Regions from separate parts of the Mesorhizobium kamtschaticum genome, predicted to be linked through region 2. Evidence: riboswitches for the same ligand, from Rfam matches in the RefSeq annotation. Region 2 holds a riboswitch; the other holds the start of a gene.
What was found. Region 2 has a riboswitch for cobalamin ahead of AC0V7N_RS27755 (DUF1636 family protein). Riboswitches for the same ligand answer to the same signal wherever they lie in the genome.
Positions count from the first base shown of each region.

Region 1: another riboswitch for cobalamin. It lies ahead of bluB (5,6-dimethylbenzimidazole synthase); the one in region 2 lies ahead of AC0V7N_RS27755 (DUF1636 family protein).

Region 1 covers NZ_CM149691.1:6,076,882-6,081,077, forward strand. The annotation lists gene AC0V7N_RS30275 (exodeoxyribonuclease VII small subunit) at 12-263, opposite strand; gene AC0V7N_RS30280 (histone deacetylase family protein) at 267-1,193, opposite strand; cobalamin riboswitch at 1,316-1,495, shown strand; partial or broken gene bluB (5,6-dimethylbenzimidazole synthase) at 1,616-2,125, shown strand; partial or broken gene AC0V7N_RS30290 (hypothetical protein) at 2,290-3,272, opposite strand; gene AC0V7N_RS30295 (TetR/AcrR family transcriptional regulator) at 3,376-3,975, opposite strand; gene AC0V7N_RS30300 (MFS transporter) at 4,094-4,196, shown strand, end outside.
Region 2 covers NZ_CM149691.1:5,574,546-5,578,741, forward strand. The annotation lists gene AC0V7N_RS27740 (FecCD family ABC transporter permease) at 1-455, opposite strand, end outside; gene AC0V7N_RS27745 (ABC transporter substrate-binding protein) at 455-1,402, opposite strand; gene AC0V7N_RS27750 (ABC transporter ATP-binding protein) at 1,447-2,235, opposite strand; gene AC0V7N_RS27755 (DUF1636 family protein) at 2,216-2,626, opposite strand; cobalamin riboswitch at 2,718-2,923, opposite strand; gene AC0V7N_RS27760 (substrate-binding domain-containing protein) at 3,148-3,465, shown strand; gene AC0V7N_RS27765 (GyrI-like domain-containing protein) at 3,416-4,196, shown strand, end outside.

The DNA.
Region 1 (4,196 bases), 500 kb from region 2:
TGCTCCGTGCCTCAGTCCGCGTCGAGCGGCTCGGTGCCAACCGGCTTGCCGTCGCGCGACAGCCTGATCTTCTCGACCTTGTCCTCGGCGGCTTTCAGCAGCCGGTCGCAATGCGCCTTCAGCGCCTCGCCGCGCTCATAGATCTTGATCGACTGGTCGAGCGGCACGTCGCCACGCTCCAGATCATCGACGATCTTCTCCAAAGCGTCGAGTGCCTGCTCGAAGCTCATCGCCTTGACGTCTTCGTTGGTCTCAGCAGCCATCATTCATCCTTTCATCAGTCGGCCGACATGGGCGGCGACCGAAAATGCCAGTCCCTGCAGATCGTAGCCGCCCTCGAGCAGGCTGACGAGCCGGTTGCCGCTGTGGCGGGCCGCACGCTGCATCAGCTGGCCGGTCGCCCAGTCGAAATCGTCTTCGGTCAGATTGATCTCGGCCAGCGGATCGCGGTGGTGCGCATCGAAGCCGGCCGAAATGATGATCAGATCGGGCGCGAAATTGTCGAGCGCCGGCAGGACGCGCGACAGGAAGGCATCGCGAAACACCTCGCTGCCGGTCTGCGGCGCCAAGGGCGCGTTGACGATGTTGCCGGCGCCAATCTCGCTCTTCGCGCCGGTGCCGGGATAAAGCGGCATCTGGTGCGTTGAACAATAGAGCACCGACGGATCGTCCCAGAAAATATCCTGCGTGCCGTTGCCATGGTGCACGTCCCAGTCGACGACGGCGACGCGCTCGACGCCATGCTTCTTCTGGGCATAGCGCGCGGCGATCGCCGCCGTGTTGAAGAAGCAGAAGCCCATCGCGGTGGTCTTTTCGGCATGGTGGCCGGGCGGCCGCGCGGCAACGAAGACATTGTCGGCTCGGCCTGAAAAAACATCGTCGACGGCGGCGTTGGCGGCGCCGATCGCGGTGATCACCGCTTGCCAGCTCTTCGGGCTGGCGGTGGTGTCGGCATCGACGCGGGCAAGGCCTTCTTCGGGAATGGCGGCGCGGATGCGCGCGACGAAATCGGCGGGATGCGCGTAGAGGATCGTCGCCTCGTCGCCCTCCGGCGCCTTGACGCGTTCGAGCGCGGCAAAGGCTTCGTCGTCGAGGACACGCTCGATAGCGCGCAAGCGGTCCGGCCGCTCGGGGTGGCCCGGCGGCGTGAGGTGCTCGAGGAAGATCGGGTGGGTGTAGAGACGAGTTGCCATGTTCCCTATCTAATGCCCCGGCGCCGCGATGGCCATGCATTGCGGCTTGATGGGCTGGGGAAAATCACGCTTGCGTCCATTCGTGTCGCTGCGGGCATTGGCGGCGCCGGCGCTTCGGCGTAAGGTTTCCGCCACTGCCTGGTGCCCGCCGCGAGCGGGAGAATCGGGAACACGGTTGAATTCCGTGGCGTGCCCAACGCTGTGAGGGGGACCGCGCCGGTAAATGCCACTGTCGATGACGGGAAGGCACCGGACGCGGGTTGATCCCGAGCCAGAAGACCGGCCTGGCAGGCATCGTCATCCGCATGGTCAGGCGGGCGGCATTGATTGCAATCGCAAGGGGACAAGCGATGCCGGAAACTATGACCGCTCCTATCGGCGACGGGTTTGACCAGATGGCGCGCGACGCGGTCTACCGTGCCATGTTCACACGGCGCGACGTGCGCAGCCATTTCCTGCCTACCGGGCTCGACGATGAGGTGCTGGCGCGGCTGCTACTTGCCGCCCATCACGCACCATCGGTCGGCTTCATGCAGCCGTGGAATTTCATTGTCATCCGCGATGCCGCACGACGGGAGAAGGTGCGCGACCTGTTCCTGGCCGCGCGAGAGCAGGAACTGCCTGAAATCGAGGCCGAAAGACAGGCGCTCTACCGCAAGCTCAAGCTGGAAGGCATCTGCGAAAGCGCGCTCAACATCTGCATCACTTGCGACCGCCAGCGCTCGCAGGGCTCACCGCTTGGACGCTGGCACAATCCGGAGATGGATCTCTACAGCACGGTCTGCGCGGTGCAGAATTTCTGGCTGGCCGCGCGGGCCGAGGGCGTTGGGGTCGGCTGGGTCAGCATCATCGAGCCGCAAGCGTTGAAAAGCCTGCTGTCCATTCCCGAGCACGTGACGCCGGTGGCCTATCTCTGCGTCGGCCGTGTCTCGGAATTCGCGCCCAAACCGGACCTCGAAACGCATGGCTGGGGCCGACGCCTGCCGCTGCCCGAATTGATCATGAGCGAAACGTTTTGCGGGCAAGGCGAGGCGCAGCTCAAGTCAGCGGTGGCGTGCCTCAACGCCGTCGATGCCGCGCCGGCGCAGCCCGCCGATCAGCGCGTCGCGCCCGCCGTGCCCCAGCGCGACCCGCCGAACGAGGCGAGCGCCTTGTCCTTCAATTCCCTGAACTTCGACGATGCCTCGGCAAGCCGGGCATCCCAGGCGGGATCGGGCACCTGTCCGGCGATGGTCTTGAAATAGACCTGCATCAGGCACGCGATGGCGAAGGGCTCGATGAAGGCCGCCTTGAAGGCCCAGGCGAAGACGATGGCGAGCACGAAAGCCCAGCCGGCGAGTTGCCCGGGCATCATGAACAAAATGGCGGCGGCCGGGGCCAGCATCAGCAGGAAAATGACGAAAGAGACGCCCCACATGATGACCGCCAGCCAGACAGCGTTCTTGACCATGGTCTTGCCGTTCTGGGCATAGAGCACGACGCCTTGCCGCGCCGTCTCGAAGGGCGAGGACGAATTGATGCGGATGTTGTAGCCGAGGATGATCTCGTCGACATAGGTCAGCGACAGGCGGATCACCGTGTTGATGAAGAGACCAGGCCGCTCAGACCTGGAATGGGCAGGAAAGCGGCGATGCCGCCGAGCAGGCCGGTGATGGCGCGGATGGCGCCCTTGACCAGCTGGTCGACGACGAAAAGGATGTTGGCCTCGGCGAAACGCTCCGTCACGACCTGCTTTGCATAGGCGATCTGGTTCTGGCCGTCGGGAACATCCCGGCCATCGATCAGATGGACCATGACGGCGATATGGCCGGCCTTGACGACGTAGAGGATGTATTCGCGGATCCAGTAGACGGCGATCGAGACGATGCCGAAACCGACCACGCCACCCCACAGGGCGAAGGACATTGGCCCGTCTGGATCGGTGGAGATATGGCCGACGCCATAGCCAACGGAGGCGCCGGTGCCGGTCGCCATGATGTAGGCCAGCGTGATGCCGAAATAGACGATCATGCGAAAGACAATGAAGGGCCAGGTCCTGATCATGATGGACACCGACCGGCCGATCTCGAAATCCCACATGGCTCCGAATCCCCCTCAGAGATGGGCGAGGAGGATGCGCTCTGCCTGAAGATTGTCAATCGGGGCGGTGGCCAGCGAGGCGCCCAACAGGGATTTGGGTCTGTTATGAACCTGGTTTTCTGAGCAGGCCCTCCAGCAGCTGCTTGAACGCCGCCACCACCATCTTCGATGTCGCTTCGGGGTCGTTCGAATTGGCGATTCGCTGCGCCGCCTGGCTGCTGGCGCCATTGATCAGCCGGGCGGCGGTCTCGGGATCGACGCTCGGGACGACCACCCCTTCCCCCTGCAGCGCGGTCAGATGATCGGTCATTGAACCGACGCAGGCATTGGCATTCGACCAAAGTGCTGGATCACCCAGCACGGCTGGACCATCCCGGAACATGATGCGCTGGATTTCCGGCTCCAGCGCCATCTCGATATAGGTCGTGCATTCGTCGACGAAGTGTTGCCAGCGAGTCGGCGCTTTCGAGGCGACCTCATTCACCCGAGCAGCCATCTCGCGGTCGATTTCGGCGATAACCGCCTCCAGCAGTCCCTTCTTGTCACCGAAGTGATGATAGAGTGCGCCGCGCGTCAGTCCGGCCGAGGCAGTGAAATCATCCATCGACGCTTCGGCGTAGCCTGTCGTGCCGAAAGCCTGGCGGGCCGCGGCGATCAGCTTGGCGCGCGTCTCGGCAATCATCTCCTTGCGGGGTCTGTGCATTCTGTCTGGCCTTATCCACATACGTTCCGTATGCCAATTGACATACGTCGCGTATGGTCTATCTAATCCTCATACGCCCCGTATGTAATTGGCAGATCGCCTTTTGTCGAGGAACCCCATGCAAAACCCCTATGCTGAGATCTTTCGTGCTCCGGGAGCGAAGGGCTTCGCGGCCGCCGGCTTCATCGCGCGCCTGCCGATCGCCATGGCGCCGATCGGCA
Region 2 (4,196 bases):
ACAATGCAGGCGGCCAGTATGCCGCCGGTGAAGGCCGCGACCGGCAAGGTCCAGATGCCAAAACTGTCGCCAAAGACGGTGATGACGGAAACCGCACCAGCGGCAGCCCCCGAGGACAGGCCGAACAGGAAGGGATCGGCGAGATCGTTGCGGGTCACCGTCTGCAGCAGTGCGCCTGTTATGCCGAGGCCGCCGCCAACACACGCCGCCAGGATCGTGCGCGGCAGCCTGAGATCGACGACGATCTTGCCGACGGGACCCGACACCTGGTGTTCATTCAACCCGACGGCATGGCCAAGGGCGGCAATGACGTCGGTCAGCGGGATCAGTGTCGAACCATAGGCGATCGACAGCAGCACGAGAGCGGCGACCGCCACCGCGCCCGCCGCCATCGCCAGCGCGAATGCCTTGTGCCCTGAAAGCGCGCCGGATTCATGCCCAGGGGCAAATAGCATCAGAACGCTTCCGGATGCATCGCCTTGGCGATCTTGGCGATCGCTTCGATGTTCGCCGGTCCGGGTGTCAATTCGGCATAGCGCAGCGCCACGAAGCGCTCGTTCTTGACCGCGTCCGTCTCCTTCATCGCCGGATGCGCTTTCAAAAAATCGAGCAATTTCTTGTAGCCGCCGCCATCCTGGTAATCGAGCAGGATGAGGAATTGCGGATTGCGCGACGCCACCGTTTCCCAGTCCGTATTGCCCCAGCTGGTGTCCAGGTCAGCCATGATGTTGTCGCCGCCGGCCGCCGTGATCATGGTGCTGGGAATAGCGAATTTTCCGGCGGTGAATGGCTTGTCCTCACCGGAATCATAGAGGAACACCCGCGTCCCCTTGGCGTTGCCGACCTTGGCGGTGATATCGGCCAATTGCGCCTTCCAGTCTGAGACGAGCTTTTCCGCTTCGGCATCCTTGCCAAAAATCTTGCCCAGCTTTTCGACGTCGCCATACAGAAGGTCCATCGAGGCGGCAGGCCTGGTTTTGTCGAGATGGACGCAGCTTTCAGTCAGCACCAGCGTCTTGATGCCGTGCGGGGCGAGCGTGTCGGGGGTCACGTCACCGCCCGGCTTCATGCCATAGTACCAGCCGGCGAAGAAGAAATCGGGCTCGACCGCGACGAGGTTCTCGAGCGTCGGGTATTTGGGCGCCAGTTCCGGGATGGACCCCTGCTCGGCCTTGAATTCTGGGCCGACCTTATACCATCCGGTGATGCCGGTCAGGCCGATGATCGACGGCTGCAGCTTCAGCGCGAAGGCCATCTCGGCCATGTTGAGATCGTGGATGACGGCGCGCTTGGGTGGCGCGTCGAAGGTCAGCGGTTTGCCGCAGCTATCGACCGTGACGGGAAAAGCGAAGGCTGTCGAGGCCAGCAGCGAGAGGACGAGCGACAAAGCGAGACGTTTCACGGATTTTGCTCCTTGGTTGAACAGGGTCGGATGAAGGGTTTTGGTCAGGACGGCGGCGCGGCACGGTTCGGAACATCGAACACGGTCAGTTCGCGATCCTCGGTGGGATGGCGCAGGCGAAACACGTCGACGCCGAAAATCTCGCGGATCAACTGTTGGGTCAGCGCTTCGCGCGGTGCCGCCAGCGCATGCAGCCGGGCTTCATGCATCACCGCGACCCTGGTGGCGAAGGGCGCCACCAACGCCAGATCGTGCAGCACGGCGATCACCGTCATGCCGAAGCCGGCCACAAGTTCGAGAAGCTCGCCGCGGGCTCGCGGGTCGAGATGGTTGGTCGGCTCATCGAGGAACAACACTTTCGGTTGCTGTGCGATGGCGCGCGCCAGTTGGGCGCGTTGGCGTTCCCCGCCCGACAGCGAGCCGATGCTTCGGCCAAGCAGCGGCAACAGTCCGGTCCGGCGCAGCGCGTCCACGACAATGTCGCGTTCCTCGCTCCGGCGCCTCAGGCCGGCATGCGGGACGCGGCCAAGCTCGACATAGTCGATCACCGCCAGCCGCGGATCCGGCTGGTCGGTCTGGCCGACGACGGCGATATGCAATGCCCGTTCGGCGGCTGAAATCCTGTCCAGGCGGCGCCCGCCAAGCTTCACCTCACCCGAACTTGGCCTGAGCATGCCCGACAGCATGCGCAGCAGCGTCGTCTTGCCGGCGCCGTTGGGGCCGATAATGGCGAGGCGATCACCAGCGGCGACCGACAGGCTGACCGCATGGACCAGAGCCCGGCCATTTGCCGTCGCGCCGAGGTCGCGCGCTTCAAGGAGCGGCGTTGTCATCGGCCGTCCCCGCAGGCTTGGCCGGTGCCGGGATGCGGGCCAGCGTCTTGCCGGCCAGCCGCGGCGGACGTTGTCCGGAATTGCACCAGCCGTCTGCCAGCGACGCGTAGAGCCTGGCAAATCGCACGAGATCGCCGGCGTCGGCCTCGGCGTCGATGGAGCCGAAGAGATAGGCGGCCTTGCCCGGCGCCCGGAAGGCTACCGTCAGCGGCCGCGCGCAGCCCGCCATGCATTCGACGCCTTCGATCGCGAAGCCATGCGCCACGGCGGGGTCATGGTGAGCGGAGAGCCGGGAACGCAAATCGTTGCACAAGGCTTCGCCCGACCTGACCCCGGTCGGGACGTCACGGCAAAGCGTGCACACGATGATGCGATGGATGAAGCCGTCCAACTTTCCGTCACTTTCCAAAACTGGCGACGGAAGGATGTTGGCGAGCCGGCCGACAAGACCGACGTCCACGTTTCCTCCCGGCACACCCCGTCCGGTCAACTCAGTGATGGCAGGTCTCCTGGCTCGCGGGTCTCGGCTCAATCCTGCCTTCCCAGCCTTGCCGGCCAGTGGCATGTCGGATCTTGCTCACCGCTTACAGTTGCGGGGGCAGCCACGGTCTCGACCTTTGAGGGTCTCACCGTGTTCCCTTTTCACCCCTTGCCTTTCGGCGCGGGGACCATCACCGGGTCATCGTAGTTTTGCCCCGGGCGCATCGCAACGATTCTTTTCGACTGAACCTGTCACCATCTCGGCACCCGCAGCCTGCGGCCTGATCAGAAAGGGGCGTGCCGCATCTCCATCTGTAATGTAATAACAGAACCTATAAAGCGATATCCTCTGCCGCTGTCAATCCCCTGTCGCGAGCCATTGCCGGCTTCGACGATCTCGAGTGGGCAGACTATTTCGAACCTCGGCTGACGTTGATCGCGCAACCCTGCAACGAGATCGGCCACAGGGCCGCGCAGATGCTTGTCGAACGGATCAACGGATTGACCGCCGCGCCGCGCTCCATCAGGCTGAAATCAACGCTTGTCGTCAGAGATTCTGCGCCGCCCCGGCCGTTTCCTGATCTGCGGCTGCGGCGAGCGCTTCCCGATCATTGCCGCGCTGATTGCACGCCACGCGCAATTTCGATCAAACTGGCCATCGACGCGGTCAGTAATGTCAGCGCGCCAAATGCGAGGAGCCATGAACCCGACCGAGAAAGCGCTGTGGTTTGTCGAGAGCCATCTGCCTGAGGCAATCTCGCTTGACGACGTCGCCCAAGGCAGCGGCGTGTCGCGCTTCCATGTGACGCGCGCCTTCGGCGCCGCCACCGGCCGCTCGGTGATGGGTTATATGCGCGCGCGCCGGTTGACCGAGGCGGCGCGCAGGCTGGCCGGCGGGGCGCCCGACATCCTCTCGGTGGCGCTCGACGCCGGCTACAACTCGCATGAGGCTTTCACCCGGGCCTTCCGCGATCAGTTCGGCACCACGCCGGAACTGGTGCGGGCGCAAGGTTCGACCAAGACCCTCGACCTCGTGGAGCCGATCCTGATGGACCAGTCCCTTCTCGCCAACCTCGAACCGCCACGCTTCGAGACCAGCCGGCCGTTCCTGATCGCGGGGCTCGGCGAACGCTACAGCTGCGAAACCAGCGCCGCCATTCCGATGCAGTGGCAGCGCTTCGGCCCCTATATCGGCAACATTCCGGGCGAGACCGGCGACGTTGCCTATGGCGTCTGCGTCAATGGCGACGACGCGGGCAATTTCGATTACATCGCCGGTGTCGAGGTCTCGGACTTTTCCGACCTTCCCAGGGAATTCAGCCGTGTGCGCATACCGGCGCAGAAATATGCGGTGTTTTCGCATCGCGAACACATCTCGACCATCCGCCGCACCGTCAACACGATCTGGAACAAATGGCTGCCCGCCTCCGGGCACGAAATATCGGACGCGCCCGAATTCGAGCGCTATGGCCCGGAGTTCG